Regions from separate parts of the Pediococcus sp. AC40 genome, predicted to be linked through region 1. Evidence: predicted binding sites of a transcription regulator. Region 1 holds the regulator's gene; each other region holds the start of a gene.

Region 1 (6,375 bases):
TTTGAGGCAATTGAAATTACTGATTCAGAGTGGCAATTAGTTCAAAATGGGGGCTTTTTGAAGCGCGCACTTACCGAACCGATTGTTGCCGTTAAGTATAAAGGTAAAATTCAGGCGCTGTACCAATACGACGAATCTCGTCAAGTATACCGCCCAGAAAAAATGTTGTTGGTGAGATAAATGCAAATAATTAAGATACATCATCCGTATGATAAAAAAATGATTCCCGAAGAAAAGGTGGTGCTTGCTTTAGGATTTTTTGATGGCATGCATCGTGGTCACCAAGCCGTAATTCAAAAGGCTCGTGAGATTGCGAACGCTAAGGGCTTAGCGTTGGTGGCAATGACTTTTGATCACCACGCTTCGGTAGTTTTCCCCAAGCCGCAGCACCGGTTTAGCGCGTTAAGCTACCTAACTTCTGTATCTCGGAAAGCAGAGTTAATGGAAGCGACGGGAGTGGATATTCTTTACGTAGTTAACTTTACTTCCGCATTTGGCAGTTTAACCCCGCAAGAGTTTGTTGACCAATACATGGTCGGATTAAATGCTGAAGTGGTGGTGGCCGGTTTTGATTATACTTTTGGGCCAGTTGCCACGGCTAATATGGATACGTTGCCAGAAATTGCGCAACACCGTTTTGAAGTAGTTAAAGTACCTAAAATCATTGCACAAGGGCAAAAAATTGGATCGACCGCCATTCGAAACGCCGTTGCCGACGGGGAGATTGACGAAGCTAACCGGTATTTAGGGTACCCCTTTGAAACTAATGGTTTAGTAGTCCACGGCGAAGCGCGGGGAAGGACCCTCGGGTTTCCTACCGCGAACATTGTTAGCAATCCTAATCAAATCACTCCTGGGATTGGCATTTACGTTGTGGAAATTAAGATTGCCGATAAATGGTACCAGGGGATGGCCTCGGTAGGACGCAACGTTGTCTTCGGGGACGGGCGCCCCGTAACTACGGAAATTAACATTTTAGATTTCAATCAAGAAATTTATGGTGAGACGGTCCGGGTTAAATGGCACCACCGCTTGCGAGGAGAAGTTAAGTTTGCTTCGGTAGACGCGTTAATTGCGCAATTGCACCAGGATGAAGCAGATACGCGTGCATTTTTTAAGAAGCGTTAAAGTTGTCTGACCAAGCTTGACTAAAGTTGACATTTCTACAAACCTCTGGTATCTTAATAGTTGTTCTTAGCACTCCGACTTTCTAAGTGCTAAAAGAGGTGATTTTCATGTTGACTGATCGTGAATTATTGATTTTAGAGGAAATTGTTCAAGAATATACGGAAAATGGTAAACCGATTGGTTCCAAGACGGTAATGAACAATCTGCCGATTAAAGTTAGTTCGGCCACGATTCGCAACGATATGGCTAAATTAGAGGACTTGGGTTTAATTGAAAAGACCCATTCTTCTTCAGGTCGGGTCCCATCGCTAATGGGGTATCGTTATTATGTTGATCACTTGCTTCGCCCAGAAGAAGTCGATCAGACGGAAGCACTACAGATTCAAAGGGGACTAGCAACTCATTTCCAAGAAGTTGACGACATTGTTCGAACTTCAGCAGAAATGCTTTCCAATTTAACGCATTATACAGCTTTAACGCTTAAGCCGGAGCAAAAGGGAGCCACGTTAGACGGTTTCCGAATGGTTCCGTTAGGTGGCAACCAGGTGATGCTGATTTTAGTTTCTAGTAATGGCGACGTTACTAGCCAACAATTCAGTATCCCACACGAGATGAACGGCGAAACCTTAGAACGGGTAGTTCGGATCATGAACGACCGGTTGGTAGGCAAAACGCTGAGCCAGGTATATTACCATTTGCGGACGGACATTCCGCAGGTAGTGGAAAAATACTTGCAGAGTGATGCAGGAGTTTTGGACGTTTTCCAAGACATCGTTACCCGGTCAACTCGCGACCGCTATTTTGTGGGTGGTAAATTAAACGTTCTAAACTTTTCGAAAAATGTGGATGTAAATTCGCTTCGGGGGTTACTAACGCTGTTTAATGAAAATGAGCAAATTGACGGACTGCTAGGTAATAAGCGGAGTGACTTGGATGTGAAAATTGGCGACGAGTTAAGTAACGCGTTGCTAAAGGATTTTAGTTTAATTACGGCAACTTACGATGTGGGGAGCCGTGGTAAGGGACTAATTGCCATTCTTGGTCCAACCAGTATGCAGTATTCGAAGACTTTGGGCTTGATCAATACGTTTAGGTACCAATTATCACACCGAATGCTACAATACTATAAGCATCTTGATGACAGTTAGGAGGATTGAATTGGCAAAGGAAGACGAAAAGGCAAAATCAGCTTCAACCGAAGCAAAGGTTGAAGAAGAAAGTAAGGGCGCTGACAAGCAAGCTAAAGCAACGTCCCAAGACGAAAAGAATAATCAAAAGGATTCCGCAAAAGATTCTAAGCAAACTACTTTAGATCCTGCGGAAATTGAAAAAATTACGGCGGAACGTGATGAGCTTTCCGACAAGTATATCCGCGCGCAAGCTGAAATTGTGAACATGCGCCGGCGCAACGAAAAAGAACAAGCTAGTCTTTTAAAATATGATGGTCAAAAATTAGCAAAGGCAATTTTACCTGCGTTAGATAACTTGGAACGAGCTTTGACAGTGGAAGCTGAGCATTCAGAACAGCTGTTGAAGGGGGTAGAGATGGTTCAAAAGGACCTCTTAAAAGCCCTTAAAGAAAATAATATCGCTGAAATCGAGGCAGACGGTCAAAAGTTTGATCCTAACCTCCACCAGGCGGTCCAAACCGTTCCAGCAGATGATGATCATCCTGCGGATACCGTGGTTAAGGTATTTCAAAAGGGTTATATTTTAAAGGATCGAGTATTACGGCCAGCGATGGTTGTTGTTGCTCAATAAAGATAGAGAAAGAGGGATTTTAGACAATGGCAAGTAATAAAATTATTGGTATTGACTTAGGTACTACAAACTCTGCAGTTGCTGTCATGGATGGTGACAAACCTAAAATTATCACTAACCCAGAAGGGGCACGGACAACTCCATCAGTAGTTGCTTTCAAAAATGGCGAAACACAAGTGGGTGAAGTAGCAAAGCGGCAAGCAATTACTAACCCTAACACCATTTCTTCAATTAAACGTCACATCGGGGAAGCTGGATACAAAGTAACGGTAGACGGCAAGTCATACACCCCACAAGAAGTTTCTGCAATGATTTTGAGCTACATCAAGAAGTTTGCGGAAGACTACCTTGGTGAAGAAGTTGATCAAGCCGTTATCACGGTTCCAGCTTACTTCGATGATTCTCAACGGCAAGCAACCAAAGATGCTGGTAAGATTGCTGGTTTGGAAGTTAAACGAATCATCAATGAACCAACTGCTTCTGCGTTAGCTTACGGTTTAGATAAGAGTGACAAGGATGAAAAGATCTTGGTATACGACCTTGGTGGTGGTACTTTTGATGTTTCGATCCTGGAACTCGGCGACGGTGTTTTCCAAGTACTTTCAACGAACGGTGACACTCACCTCGGTGGGGATGACTTTGACCAAAAGATTATTGATTGGTTAGTTGAAGGCTTCAAGGAAGAAAACGGCATTGACCTTTCTAAAGATAAGATGGCTCTTCAACGTTTGAAGGACGCTGCTGAAAAAGCTAAGAAAGATTTATCTGGGGTTAGCGAAGCACAAATCAGCTTACCATTTATTTCCGCTGGCGAAGCTGGTCCATTGCATTTGGAAAAGACTTTGACACGGGCACAATTTGATCAATTAACCGCAGACTTAGTTGCTAAGACTAAGGTACCAGTTGACAACGCCCTTAAAGATGCTGGCCTATCAGCTTCTGACATTGACCAAGTTATCTTAAACGGTGGTTCAACACGGATTCCAGCTGTTCAAGAAGCCGTAAAGAACTGGACGGGTAAGGAACCTAACCATTCCATTAACCCTGACGAAGCCGTTGCCCTTGGTGCTGCCGTTCAAGGTGGGGTTTTAACTGGTGATGTTAAAGACGTTGTTTTACTTGACGTTACTCCACTTTCACTTGGTATTGAAACCATGGGTGGTGTGTTCACTAAGTTAATCGACCGGAACACTACGATCCCAACTAGCAAGTCTCAAATCTTCTCTACCGCAGCAGATAATCAACCAGCTGTAGACATTCACGTACTTCAAGGTGAACGTCCAATGGCGGCAGATAATAAGACGCTGGGTCGTTTCCAACTAACGGACATTCCAGCTGCTCCACGGGGAGTTCCACAAATCGAAGTTAAATTCGATATCGATAAGAACGGTATTGTTAACGTTTCTGCTAAGGATAAGGGTACTGGTAAGGAACAAAAGATTACCATCAAGAGTTCATCGGGTCTCAGTGATGAAGAAATCGACCGGATGATGAAGGAAGCTAAGGAAAACGAAGAAGCCGATCGTAAGCGTAAGGAAGAAGTTGACCTTCGTAACGAAGTTGACCAATTGATCTTCACAACCGACAAGACTTTGAAGGAACTTGAAGGTAAGGTTTCTGAAGACGAAATCAAGAAGGCTAAAGACGCTAAGGAAGCTCTTGAAAAAGCACAAAAAGATAACAACTTAGAAGAAATGAAAGCTAAGAAGGATGATTTGAGCAAGATTGTCCAAGACCTATCTGTAAAGCTTTACCAACAAGCTCAACAAGCCCAAGGCCAAGGCCAAGCTGATGGTGCTCAAGGTAACGACCAGAATACCGGTAATAACGACGACAACACTGTCAATGGGGATTTCGAAGAAGTCGATCCTGACAAAGACAACAAATAAATAAGTGATTAGCAATGAAGGGTCGAAGTCGTTGACTTTGACCCTTTTGCGGTGATTAACGGTTAAAACTGGTAAAAATCATGGAGGATGAATATGGCTGGAAGTAAAGATTACTATGACATTCTGGGAGTCAGTCGCGATGCATCTGAAGATGAAATCAAGAAGGCTTATCGACGCTTGTCGAAAAAATACCATCCCGATATCAACAAAGAGCCGGGAGCGGAACAAAAGTTTAAAGACATTAACGAAGCTTACGATGTCTTAGGGGACGCGCAAAAGCGTGCGCAGTATGATCAATTTGGTTCCGCTGACGGCAACGCTGGTTTTGGTGGCGGTGGTTTCGGCGACCAAGGCGGCTTTGGTGGTTTTGGCGGCGGCTTCGACGACATTTTCAGTTCTTTCTTTGGTGGTGGCCAACGACAGGCCGCTAACCAGCCACGACAAGGAGAGGACCTACAGTACCAAATGACGCTTAAGTTTGAAGAAGCGATTTTCGGTAAAAAGTCGACGATTAAGTATTCACGAGAAGCCGAATGTAAGACCTGTGGCGGATCGGGTGCTAAACCAGGGACTTCGCCAGAAACCTGTCATAAATGTCACGGAACGGGTAGCATTCAAGTTACTCAAAACACTCCGCTTGGTCGGATGGTTCGGCAACAGGTTTGTGACGTATGTAACGGAACTGGTAAAGAAATTAAAGAGAAGTGCCCAACTTGTGGTGGTACTGGACACACTAAGCAAGAACATGAAGTAAAGGTTTCTGTTCCAGCCGGTGTTGAAGATGGTCAACAAATGCGGCTTCAAGGTCAAGGTGAAGCTGGTTATAATGGCGGACCTTATGGTGACCTTTACATCATTTTCCAAGTACAGCCAAGTAAGATTTATGAGCGCGAAGGTTCAGAAATTTACTATGATCAGTCAATTTCTTTCGTACAAGCTGCACTGGGAGATGAAATTGAAGTACCTACCGTTCACGGCAAGGTTAAGCTAAAAATCCCAGCTGGTACGCAGACGGGAACTAACTTCCGCTTGAAGGGCAAGGGAGCTCCTCGTTTACGAGGCAATGGCAACGGTGACCAACACGTCCACGTGAAGGTTAAGGTGCCTAAGAAGCTGAATGCTGGCCAAAAAGAAGCTTTGAAACTCTTTGCTAAGGCTAGTGGGGAACACCCGTCAGGCAACGGCAAGGGCGGTTTCTTTGATAAATTTATGAATTAATTAAACTAATGTACATTTAAAAAAGGCGAAAGTAGTGGAACTAAGATTCCGTGCTTTCGCCTTTTTGGATTGCTTTTAAACTAATTCGAAATTTAATTGCTGTGATATATTTTTAATACCGGGAATAATTTTTAATGGTTTGTTTTAGGCGTGTTATCGTGTTAAAGTGCGACAACATAGACTATCCGGGGTTTTATAAAATCTTTTTTTGTGAATGCGTGGTTATGAATATAATAACTAAAATGATATAATTGAGGCTACATACAATTTGAAGAAGGTTTAAATATGAACAAGAAAATAGCTAGATATCTATTAATATGGCTAAAATCAACATGGCTTTATTCAAAGCCTGTCTGGAACTTTGTTAGTTTAAGCGACT
Region 2 (6,375 bases), 490 kb from region 1:
AAATTATCAATAGTTGTACGGTATAAGCATTCTTTTTGCATAAGATTTAAGAAGCTTTTTATTGGAGCATTATCATGACAATTGCCCTTATGGGACATACTTGGTGTTACTCCAAGGTTTTTTATTGCATTTTGGTGAAGCAAATGTTGATATTGTTAACCTTGATCGGGATGTGAGATGGGTTTTGAATTAATTGGCAATTTGACAGCTAAATCATCAGTGGTAAATGCCAACTGGTTTAAACGGGCATGTTCACTAATAACTGTTGTTATCAGTAAATGACTGGTCTCATCCATAACAACTGATATATATCCTTCACTATGATTTGCCAGTTTAGCTTGTGTAATATCTGCATATAAGATGGTAACAGGTGCTGTGGCAGTAAATTATACATAAATTGGAGAAACTTGATTAATGGAGAGACAAGCAACTTGATTTTGAGAAAGTCGTGGAAGAATTAATGAAGAAAAAAGAGTGGAAAAAATAAAACAACCAAAAATTAAGATTCAAATTGAAACGAATGCTTCTAAAATTAATAAAGAGGTTAGAAATTGGTAACCTAATTAGGCCGATTAAAGGTTTCAGAGGATGTTAAATCAATAAGGTTGGCAATGAAAAAAAGGGAGTTTAATAATTAATGCTCATAGAGTTTAAATTTGGTATAATGCGAAATGGAATTTGAGAATGATTTGGTATTGGCGATTTACTCACAATAAAAATAAGTTGCTTTTATTGTTTCAGAAGGATGTTAAATCAATAAGGTTAAGCGTAGAGCTAAAAATCTTAGCTCAACAAAAAACGAAAACTCCTATAAGTTAATGATTACTTTAACTTATAGGAGCTTTTTGTAGTTAGAGAAGGATGTTAAATAATTGAATAATGCGTCTTTATTGCGAGAGACAATAAACATTATTTAAAATTGAATACGAGAGTAACGTTAATTTTTGAACAGCTCTCAAAAAAGAAGAGTAGAAAGATAAGTTTGTTTGTAAAATTAAAGTTAAGCTTTTTTCTCATAATTTATGACTTCCTTTGTATTTGTTTTATAAATTTATAATAAAAGCAAAATTTTTATTATATCAAAATAATCAACAATTTTCGGAATGATTATACCCCATAAACTTAGAAATCACAATAAAATAAGTACAGCGACCTTATATTTTATCCAGTAGAACACATTAAATAACTGATATAAAGAAAAAACTACAGACAACAAAAAACAGCCCAACCGAATCCCAATCCAGTCAGACCGTCTTAAATTACCTACATCACCAGCGGCAATACCACCAGGCCGTTCATCAAAATGTGCGCAATCATTGAAGTTTGGATGCGCCCCGTTTTATGGTACAGCCAGCAAAATAGCAGCCCAATTGCGGCGTATAAAAAGATGTGGCTGTCGTTATGCATAAAGGCGAACGCTAAGCTGGAAATGATCGCCATGATCGTCAAGCCTAAGTTCGAGCGCATCCCGAACAGCGTGCTTAAATTGCCAAACAAAACTTTTCGAAAAACTAATTCTTCCATAATGGGCGCCCCAACGGTGATTGCCAACACAAAAAACGGGTTGATTTTCGCTAGGGTAACTAACGTAGCCGTGTTCGCGGAAGCAGGGTTTTGCCCCAGAATAAAAGTGACGTAGCTAACCACAAACTGGAGCACGATTACTAACGCAGTTCCAATAATCCCCCACGCAATTGCTCGGAAGAAGGGGATTCGCCGAGTTTCAATTTGATTGATTTCACTATTTTTCAGGTTAATAACCACCAGCAGAGCAGCTCCGACTAAGTAATCGATAGTTTCCACCCAGATAAATGATGCACCCAACCGAACGAAAAGGTTGATAACGCTCGGTAGCAAGAAAATTGCTAAATAAGTGATTAAAGTTAATAAAGAACTTTTACTAATTTTCATCATGACACTCCTTTATTTCCTGTAAGTATAGCATATTTGAACGGTTGTTATATTTGATTGGTTAATATTGGTCAAAAACACTTGCATTCTATTAAAAACATGATATAGTTATCAGTGTAGTTAGCACTTAGGTATAACGAGTGCTAAATAAATCATGCATTTAATTATCAGAAATTTGGAGGGATTCACGTGTTAAAACCTTTAGGAGATCGCGTTATTTTAGAAGCTAAAGACGAAGAAGAACAAACTGTCGGAGGCATCGTTCTGGCAAGTAATGCTAAAGAAAAGTCCCAAACCGGTAAAGTTGTCGCTGTAGGTAACGGTCGCGTTTTAGATGACGGAAAGACGTTACCAATGAACGTTAAAGTAGGCGACACAGTAGTTTACGATAAATATGCAGGAACAGAAGTAACATACGAAGATCAAAAATATTTAGTTGTCCATGAAAAGGACTTAGTTGCAGTCGTTGAATAATTAATTTAAAGGAGTGTTGATCATGGCTAAAGAAATTAAGTTTTCAGAAGATGCACGCACAAAGATGCTAAAAGGGGTCGACAAATTAGCAGATACCGTTAAGTCGACTATTGGACCAAAGGGACGTAACGTTGTTTTGGAACAATCATACGGTTCACCAACAATCACTAACGATGGTGTAACAATCGCTAAGTCAATTGAATTAGAAGACCACTTTGAAAACATGGGTGCTAAGTTAGTATCCGAAGTTGCTTCTAAGACAAACGACATTGCTGGTGACGGTACTACAACTGCGACAGTACTCACCCAAGCAATTGTTAACGAAGGTATGAAGAACGTTACTGCTGGTGCTAACCCAGTTGGTATTCGTCGTGGTATTGAAAAGGCTACTGAAAAAGCAGTTGCCGCATTGCACAACATGTCACACGAAGTAAAGACAAAGGATGACATCGCACAAATCGCTTCAATTTCTTCTGCTAACCCAGAAGTTGGTAAGTTGATTGCGGACGCAATGGAAAAAGTTGGTAACGACGGAGTTATCACTATTGAAGAATCTCGTGGAGTTGACACAACCCTCGACGTTGTTGAAGGTATGCAATTCGATCGTGGTTACATGTCACAATACATGGTTACTGACAACGACAAGATGGAAGCTAACCTTGACAACCCATACATCTTAATTACTGACAAGAAGATTGCTAACATCCAAGACATCTTGCCATTACTTCAATCAGTGGTTGAACAAAGCCGTTCACTTTTGATCATTGCTGATGACATCACGGGTGAAGCATTGCCAACCTTGGTATTGAACAAGATGCGTGGTACTTTCAACGTGGTTGCTGTTAAGGCACCTGGCTTTGGTGACCGTCGTAAGGAACAACTTGAAGATATTGCCATCTTAACTGGTGGTACAGTTATCACTGACGATCTTGGCTTGAACTTGAAGGACGTTACAATCGAACAATTAGGTCAAGCAAACAAGGTTACGGTTACTAAGGACGACACAACCATCGTTGAAGGTTCTGGTAGCCAAGAACAAATCGCTGAACGGGTTGCAATGATCAAGCAACAAATCAGTGAAACAACTTCTGACTTTGACAAGGAAAAACTTCAAGAACGTCTTGCTAAGTTAGCTGGTGGGGTTGCAGTTATCCGGGTTGGTGCTGCTACTGAAACCGAATTGAAGGAAAAGAAGTACCGTATCGAAGATGCTTTGAACGCTACTCGTGCTGCTGTTGAAGAAGGATTCGTTCCTGGTGGTGGTACAGCACTTGTTAACGTGATTGCTTCCTTGGAAGACCTTGACGCAGAAGGCGACGAATTAACAGGTATCAACATCGTTCGTCGTGCTCTTGAAGAACCAGTTCGCCAAATTGCTGAAAACGCTGGTGAAGAAGGTTCTGTCATCGTTACAAAACTTAAGACACAAAAAGATGGTGTTGGTTACAACGCTGCAACTGACGAATGGGTTGATATGATTGAAGCTGGTATCGTTGACCCAACTAAGGTTACTCGTTCAGCACTTCAAAACGCTGCTAGTGTATCCGCATTGTTATTAACAACGGAAGCGGTAGTTGCTGACTTACCAGAAGAAAAGCCGGCAGCTCCAGCAGCTCCAAACCCAGGTATGGGCGGAATGATGTAAACAAACTTTCGTGACTGATGGAGATGCTTACCGAAAATGGTAAACCATCCCCGCAATTAATCACTGAAGGCAACTGAATAATCCAGGAAAAGACGCGCATTGCGCGTCTTTTTTTGTGTCCAAATGCCGGGGCAAAGGGTTATCGCAAAATCTCTTTAAAAGTTAATCAGGAATTTTGTTTTATTTGCCTAAATTCTGTTATTATCAGTATATGAGTGAGAATCCAAAAATATGCTAGCTAATTTACTGGTTTTGGAGTAGAATTTCACTTGCATATTTTTAAAAACGGAGAGTAAAAAATGTTTTCGTATTTGAAACGTATTTTAATTGGTAAACCACTGAAGACGTTAGACGAAAGTGGCCAAGCGTTAACGAAATTTAAGGCGCTCGCTCTGCTATCTTCAGATGCTTTATCATCTATCGCATATGGTACCGAAGAAATTCTTTCGGTTTTAATTGTTTTATCAGCTGCGGCAACTTGGTATTCAATCCCGATCGCAGCAATCGTGTTAGTGCTATTATTTGCAATTACGGTGTCATATCGTCAGATTATTAAGGCGTATCCTTCGGGAGGCGGTGCTTACGTAGTTGCTAGCAAGAACTGGGGGACTTCGGCCGGGCTAGTCGCCGGGGGGTCGCTGTTAGTTGATTACATGCTGACGGTGGCCGTAAGTGTGACTTCCGGAACCGAAGCGATTACCTCGGCGATTCCGGCGTTACAGAAGTATCACGTGGCCATCGCGGTGCTGATTGTGCTCGGAATTATGGCCCTGAACTTGCGAGGTTTGCGGGAATCGGCAAGTTTCCTTACCATCCCGGTTTACCTGTTCGTAGTGGTAATCTCGATAATGATTATTGTAGGGTTATATAACATCGTTACCGGACAAGTTACTTATCATGCGGCGGCAGCAATTGGCTCGACCGTGCCGGGAATGACCTTCGTGCTCTTCATGCGGGCGTTATCTTCTGGATCTTCTTCCCTAACTGGGGTAGAAGCGATTAGCAACGCGGTGCCTAATTTCAAGAAACCGCGGCGGAAAAATGCGGCAGCTACTTTGGCAATCATGTCGTTGATTTTGGCTTCGTTCTTCGCGGGAATCACGTTCTTAGCTTACTACAGCGGAATTACGCCGATGAGTTCGCAGACCGTGCTTTCCCAAATCGGGGTTACGGTCTTCGGCCACGGGATTTTCTACTATATCCTACAATTGTCAACCGCGTTGATTTTGGCGGTAGCCGCAAACACCGGGTTCTCGGCCTTTCCAATGTTGGCCTACAACTTGGCCAAGGATAAGTTCATGCCCCATGCTTACATGGATCGGGGCGACCGACTCGGCTACTCTAACGGAATTATTTCGTTAGCCGCGGGCGCAATCGTGCTGATTTTGATTTTCGGTGGACAAACCGGTCTCTTAATCCCGCTTTATGCTATTGGGGTTTTCGTACCGTTCACGTTGTCACAATCCGGAATGATCGTGCATTGGAAACGAGAAGGCGGCGCTCATTGGTGGATAAATGCTTCTGCTAACTTACTAGGAGCGTTACTATCGGCAGTCTTAGTAGTCTGCTTGCTATTCCTACACTTTAGCAACGTTTGGCCATACTTTGTGGTTATGCCACTGTTATTGCGGATGTTCTACAAGATTCGTAAGCACTATGACGAAGTCGCTGACCAACTGCGGGTTGTGGAAAAGGGCAAGGTTAACTTGCACGACTATGACGGTTCAACTGTAATTGTGTTGGTTAGCAACGTTACCCAAGTAACTTCTGGTGCGATTAACTACGCTCGGTCAATCGGGGACTACGTAATCGCCATGCACGTTTCGTTTGATGCTAACCCAGAAAAAGAGCATAAGACGGCGATGGAATTTAAAGCGGAATATCCGGACGTACGGTTTATTGACATTCACTCGTCATACCGTTCGATTACCAATCCGACGCTTCGGTTCTGTGACGTAATTGCTAAACGGGCGGCAGAACGGAATTACACTACGACGGTATTGGTTCCGCAATTCGTTCCCCGCAAACCATGGCAAAACATTTTGCATAACCAAACTGGTTTACGATTACGGGCGGCATTAAATTCACGCGAAAACATTATTGTTTCCACGTATAATTATCATTTGAAATAAAAGTAAACGGGTTAAGGAAGTGAGCTTCCTTAACCCGTTTTTTGTGCAAAGACTCCGGGAAAAGCTTCGTTGAAGTGAATAGATGTTATTTTTCTATAGAAACGTTGTCGTTTTAAAATGAAAATTATCGTTAAATTATATGAGTTTTCGATGAAGTTACTGTATAAGGCATGCAAATTTCGGTATAATGAGCTTATTATGAACATAAAAGAG
Region 3 (6,375 bases), 110 kb from region 1:
CTAACTTAAACGCTGGTTTTAAATTTCCCAATTTTTCAATGGTTGTGTCCTTTCGTGGAGCCTCATCTTTGTTAAATAAATATTTGCCATCCGGTTGATTTACGGTTATTGATGTAATTTCTTTATCAAAGCGACCATTATTTTGCGCATTAACTGCTTTTTGGTGGCTAGCTAAAGCAAACTCATCCATTTCACGTCTGCTAACATGGTATTTCGAGGCAACATTTTCAGCAGTAATTCCCATATGATAGTGGCCCCAGGCGTCAGTTAGCGCGTCACTTAGAATTGCATCTTCTAGGATTTGATTACCAAGCCGCTGTCCAAATCTCGATTTACGCGAAATTAAAGGCGCTGATGACATGCTTTCCATTCCTCCGGCAATTACGATTTTTGCTTGTTTCGAAGCAATCAGGCTTGCCGCTAAATTAATACTAGATAGACCAGACCCACACACATCATTAATAGTAATGGCCGGCACAGAATAATTAACGCCTGCGGATACCGCCGCTTGCCTTGCCGGGTTTTGACCATTACCTGCTTGAATCACGTTTCCCATTAGTACTTGATCAACGTAATTATCCTTTATATTAGCTTGTTCCATTGCCGCCTTTATTGCAAATCCGCCTAGTTCAGCGGCTGTAAATCCTTTCAGACTTCCACCTAGTTTGCCAATTGCCGTCCGTTTAGCTGCTACTATATAAATTTCATCCAATCCCTATTCACCCCATGTATCTTACTAAATGCCATTTCACTTAAAAGAAACGGCACAACTGCTCGTTAATATGTAAAAAATTTATTGACGCCCTTCGTCAAGAGTATCTGAGTGCTTTCAAAACTCGTTCTCTCGTTTATTCTTAAGCACTAATGTTATCACTTGTTATATTTCTTTACATATACTATTTATGCATCAGGCAAAATCATTACGTTTTTTTATAAAATGTGTTCTCTACTTTGCCCAATCTCTAAAGCGTTTTACCCCAAAATCCTCCATATTCGATAAACTAAAATGTGCTAAAATCACATTAGAATCGGAATTTGTAAGAAAAGTAGCGTATAAATGCCCATACATCACTCGAAAGTTCGTCAACGATGGTTATTGGCAACGAACGGATTTATCTAAAATATGCTATATCATTTAAGTGAATGGAGAATTCTTATGAGTAATGAAAAAATTGAATGGCGGAAGGAAGAAAAGGGCTTTTCCCTTAGGAAAAAGCCTCAAATATTAACCATCCCCGAACAAAATTATTTTAGTATTGCCGGCGAAGGTGATCCTAATTTACCTGATTTTCAGAAAAGGGTTCAATCCCTGTATCCTGTTTCTTATGCTATTCGGATGAGTCAAAAGAAAGGCTGGAATATCCCTAACTTTAAGCTATATACAGTGTACCCACTCCAAGGTTACTGGGGAATTCAAGACCAATATTTAAATGCTCCGGTAATGAAAAAAGAACACTTTAAATACATTATCAGCATTAAACAACCAAGTTTTGTAACTGACGAGATTGCTAAAGAAGCTCTAGAACGTGCTAAACCTAAGATTGATGATTTCCTGTTTGATCAAATTTATTTCGAGCATCGTCCAGCACAACTGGTCGCCCAAATCGTACACGTTGGCTCATTTGATACTGAACCCGAAAGTTTTCAAAAATTAGAGCAATTTATTGATGAAGCTGGTTATCAACGTAGTGAAAAAGAGCATACGGAAATCTATATGAGCGATTTTCGCCGGGTCGCGGAAGCTAAGCGCAAAACTATTTTACGTGTGGCTATTCAGGAGAAACAGTAATTAGTTAAGGTGATGGTTTGCTTGTTGGTTCTGCGAATATAGTCAAGTATGCTCAATTTTTCAAGTAAGGTATCTATTTTTTCGAATGAAAAGACCTTGAGGATTTTATTTCAATCTTTAAGGTCTTTTTTGTTTTTAGCTAAAATAATACCCATTCTTAGCTTTACCATTTCACCTAACTACTAATACGCGTAGCTAAATGATTAGCCAGCCCTAATCTCATTAGTTAATATCTAAAATTGCCCCTCCCTGAATTTTTTAAAAATAAAAAAGGAAACCACCTCGTCGTTAAACGAAATGATTTCCTTAATAGCCACTACTTACTAATAGCGTGACTTTTAAATGTGCAAAACACTAAAATCAAACTATTTGGCTTCGATGACAATTTGGTCATCAACCAAATCAGCTTTCAAGTTCTTCACATCTAAATGATCAAGATAGAAATCAGTAACCTTGTCCCGAATTTGTTGTTCGATCACTCTTCTTAATGGACGAGCGCCCATTGCTTCATCGTAACCTTGTTCCATCAACCAATCCTTTGCTGGTTTAGTTACTTCCAAAGTCAAATCTTTCTTCGCCAATGTCTTTTGAACATCCGCAATCATTAAATCAACGATTTGACTTAAGTCTTTCTTAGTTAAGTGTGAGAATTCTACAATGCCGTTGAACCGGTTTAAAAATTCTGGCCGGAAGAACGGTGCAAGTCGATCCATTAGAGATTGGTCCTTAGCATCGTCGCCGGTTAATTTTTCGTTACCGAATCCAGCGTTTGACGTTGCAATAATAATTGTGTTCTTGAAATTGATTACGTTTCCTTGACCGTCCGTTAAACGTCCGTCATCCATTACTTGAAGTAAAAGTGTTAGGACTTGGGGATCCGCTTTTTCAATTTCATCTAATAAAACAATTGAATATGGGTTCCGCCGTACACGTTCGGTTAAGGTATTTGAGTTATCATCGTATCCTACATAACCAGCTGACGTACCAATTAATTTAGAAACCGCCGTCCGGTCCGAATATTCACTCATATCCAACCGAATAATCGCATTCTTATTGCCAAACATATCCAAAGCCAATTGTTTAGCTAATTCAGTTTTACCAACCCCGGTTGGGCCGACGAATAAGAAACTGCCAATTGGTTGTTCGCCTTCGGAGAATCCTGCCCGGTTCCGCCGAATTGCTCGAGCAACCATTTCTACCGCTTCGTCCTGCCCGATTACCTTGCTCTTCAAACGACTATCCAAATCTTTTAGCCGTTCAATATCGTTAGCGCCCATGTCAGAAACCGGAATTCCGGTTAAACGTTCTACCGATTGAGCAACGTCGTCAACCGTTGCAACAACTTCTTCTTTCTTATCTGCATTCTTAATTTGCTTGTTGGTCTCTTCAATCCGTTGCTTTAGGTCAGCAGCACGTTTGAAATCTTCTTCTTTAACTGCCTGTTCCTTTTCTTTTTCAAGCTTATTGAGCTTTTCTTTTAAGGTTGCTTCATCACTTTCAGGCTGACGAGCTGCTAAGTGGGCGGCGGTCATATCGATCAAGTCAATCGCCTTATCTGGTAGAGTTCTTTGTGGAATGTATTGAACCGAATAATCCACCGCGGCCTTCAAAACATCATCGGGGAGTTTTACATGATGATGTTTTTCGTATAAGTCCTTAACACCTTGCAAAATTTTAAACGTATCTTCCGCGCTTGGTTCATTGACCACCACGTCGTTAAACCGACGAGCTAGCGCTGCGTTTTTCAAAATTGTATTACGGTATTCGTCTTGGGTAGTTGCCCCAATGACGGTTAATTCACCACGGGACAATGCTGGCTTAATAATATCTGCCATCCCTTTGCCACCATCTTCGCCGCCGGTTGAACCTGCGCCAATAATTTGGTGAATTTCGTCAAAGAATAGAATAATGTTTCCAGCTGCCTTAACTTCTTTGACTAAGTCTTTGATGTTTTCTTCAAACGACCCCCGGTATTGGGTTCCTGCTTCTAGAGAGGATAAATCGATTGAATAAATTTCTTTGCCTTGAATAGCTTCCGGAACGTTACCATTTACAATTGCTTGTGCTAAACCTTCAACAATTGCAGTTTTACCGACTCCGGCGTCCCCAACTAAAATGGGGTTATTCTTCGTTCTCCGGCTCAAAATTTCAGCTGTTTCTTGTATTTCATTTTCACGTCCAATAACTGGATCTAGCAGACCATCGCGGGCTTGTTCAGTCAAGTTAGTTCCTAACTTCTCCAAAATACCACCCTTTTTAAGGGCCTGTTGTCCGTCCTTGGATACTTCAATTGTTTTTGCATTTTCTGGTAGTTTACCAGTTGCTCGATATTGAGCGAATTCATCTGGAGTTAACGACTGCCCATTGACCAAGTAACGAGCGGAATCCGAGTTAGGATTTCCCATCCGTTTGAATACTTGATTAAAAATATCATCCATATCATTGTTGAAAAAAGGATCATTTCCGTAAAAATTGGCCATGTAACAACACCTCCGTTAATTAATGAAGTAAAAATTGTACTTCAGCGTTAATTCAAAAGCACTCTTTTCACCTACAACTGTATTGTACTCCCTTTTTAGCACTCTGTTAAGTAAAGTGCTAACTAGATTACCCTGTATAATATTTATGAGCGTGAAATACCATATTAGCGGGATTTCCCGGCTTTAAAAGTTTTCCATAAGGATTAAATATTACGCCTTAGCATCTAAATTTAAACATTCAGGATCTTGAATTTCGCTTCCATGGAGCAATTCGGGACTTCTTGGGAGATTTAGAAATATCTCCAACCTGCTACTAACTTTTACAATCGATAGCCATTAAAAATTTGGTTCGGAAATAAAAAAGAAACCACTCGCCACTAGACGAAATGATTTCCTTTTAGTTATTGAATATTTTTAGCAACTTACTCATGCAGCTGTTTTAAAGCCGCTTTAGGGACGTCCTTTTTAGCAACCTTTTCCCAAGAAATCACTTGGTGCCGCTTGGTGTTATATCCAACCTTTAAATATGCATGTAGTTTTAAGGGCCGTTCTAGCCCGCCTCTAAACTTAGCCATTACTTTTTGGCCATTTTGATCATAGATCGGTTGATGATACATGTAATCCACAACTTGGCTGCCCGAGTCATCTTTTTCAACAATTTTGGTTCCCTGATTAATGATTTGAGTGTAATAATTTTCGGTACCGTAGTTGGACTTATACCAGAAATAAGCACCCCCGAAAATGAATAAAAATATTGCAACAATGATACCGCTAGCTATAACTCGTTTACGCATAAACTATTCTCCCATTCTAAAAAAAGGCTAACAAGAGTCCAAGTAAAATCCATCCTAACACAATCGCAATGGTTGTTTTCTTATAAATCACTAACAAAGCGATATATTCACGAATTAGCGCGCTAGGTAAAAAGTAAAATGAAGTTGGTGAACCCACACCGTTTGCATTTAACCCCGCCTTACGAGCATAAATTGCACTGCGCAATACATGATAGTTGTTAGTAGCAAAAATAACCTTAGGCACTCCTGGCTTTTTCCAATCCTTTTCAATCTTTTGCTTTGAAAATTTCATATTTTGTAATGTAGTGGTGGATTGGTCTTCTAAAATGATTTTATCTTCGGGGACATGCTGACTTTTAAGGTATTTCGCCATGGCATAGGCTTCCGAAACAGGTTCATCAGGCCCCTGCCCGCCACTAACTATAAACTTGGGGTTCCCATCCTGTTTCCAAAAGTATTCTAACGCTTTGTCTAGCCGTCCTTTCAAGAGCGGAGTTACAGTTTCTGACCTTATTCCAGCGCCTAACGTAATAATATAATCGACTTTTTCTCTTATAGGAATTATTTGATACAGAAACGAATAGAACAAATAACAACTAAAAATAAACGTAAAAGTGACGTCGATTCCTATAAAAACGAGTAACACGCCCGTTAACCGACCTAAGTACTGACTAGCAAGTAAAATAGTCGCACCTGCACCCAATACAAGTAACAGGTTAACCCCGAAAATTAGCGACAATTTAGCCGTCAAGCTTTTGCCTTCGCGCGTTTGCATGACGTAGGAATTAATAATTAAACTAAAACCGACCAGTAACGGAACCACGATAATCCCTAATAGTAAAAACACCGCAAGACTAATGATTCCAATCCTAGAATCTCCAGCTAGATAAGAGGCAATTCCTAAAGTCGCTAATAAAGTTAAATTAATACAACTTCCCGCAAAAAAGATTCCTGCAATAAAATTACGCCGATCCTTATATAGGTAAATACTAGAAACTAGAATAGTAAGAATTAAAAGAAGGTAAACAAACATAGCAGCCCTCACAATTTTGATTTAATAAACCAGCAACTAAATCATTTAATTAATATAAAACAAGATTTATTACACGTTATTATTATCAACTAATCCGAGAACTAGCCTGCAAAAAGCCTTGTGACGCATACTAGGAAACTTTTCTGCTTTCAAGCTTTTGCTCTAACTCAAATAACCAATGACAGATTATCGATTACTGCATGTTGAAATCTACAATGCAATGTTTAACACCAATCAATTAGCGGAGTGGTCACCGTAATTAACTTGCCAAATCGGTTA

What was found. Region 1 encodes HrcA, which represses chaperone genes, less so after heat shock. Its sites were predicted from a motif close to TTAGCACTCNNNNNNNNNGAGTGCTAA; they were not measured.
Region 2: groES (co-chaperone GroES) is a predicted target of HrcA. The motif match lies at 2,032-2,058, and genes of this name have one in related genera.
Region 3: NL111_RS05230 (ATP-dependent Clp protease ATP-binding subunit) is a predicted target of HrcA. The motif match lies at 4,365-4,391, and genes of this name have one in related genera.

What each region holds. Positions count from the first base shown of each region.
Region 1 is NZ_CP127012.1:977,631-984,005, forward strand. Features, by position in the region: gene truB (tRNA pseudouridine(55) synthase TruB) at 1-180, shown strand, start outside; gene ribF (riboflavin biosynthesis protein RibF) at 181-1,128, shown strand; gene hrcA (heat-inducible transcriptional repressor HrcA) at 1,236-2,276, shown strand; gene grpE (nucleotide exchange factor GrpE) at 2,266-2,889, shown strand; gene dnaK (molecular chaperone DnaK) at 2,916-4,778, shown strand; gene dnaJ (molecular chaperone DnaJ) at 4,872-5,996, shown strand; gene NL111_RS04770 (FUSC family protein) at 6,282-6,375, shown strand, end outside.
Region 2 is NZ_CP127012.1:482,673-489,047, forward strand. Features, by position in the region: gene NL111_RS02305 (CPBP family intramembrane glutamic endopeptidase) at 1,264-1,911, opposite strand; gene groES (co-chaperone GroES) at 2,101-2,385, shown strand; gene groL (chaperonin GroEL) at 2,408-4,030, shown strand; gene kimA (potassium transporter KimA) at 4,330-6,162, shown strand.
Region 3 is NZ_CP127012.1:1,087,231-1,093,605, forward strand. Features, by position in the region: gene NL111_RS05220 (thiolase family protein) at 1-712, opposite strand, end outside; gene NL111_RS05225 (GyrI-like domain-containing protein) at 1,157-1,789, shown strand; gene NL111_RS05230 (ATP-dependent Clp protease ATP-binding subunit) at 2,155-4,269, opposite strand; gene NL111_RS05235 (YxeA family protein) at 4,692-5,063, opposite strand; gene NL111_RS05240 (YdcF family protein) at 5,080-6,096, opposite strand; gene NL111_RS05245 (isochorismatase family protein) at 6,321-6,375, opposite strand, start outside.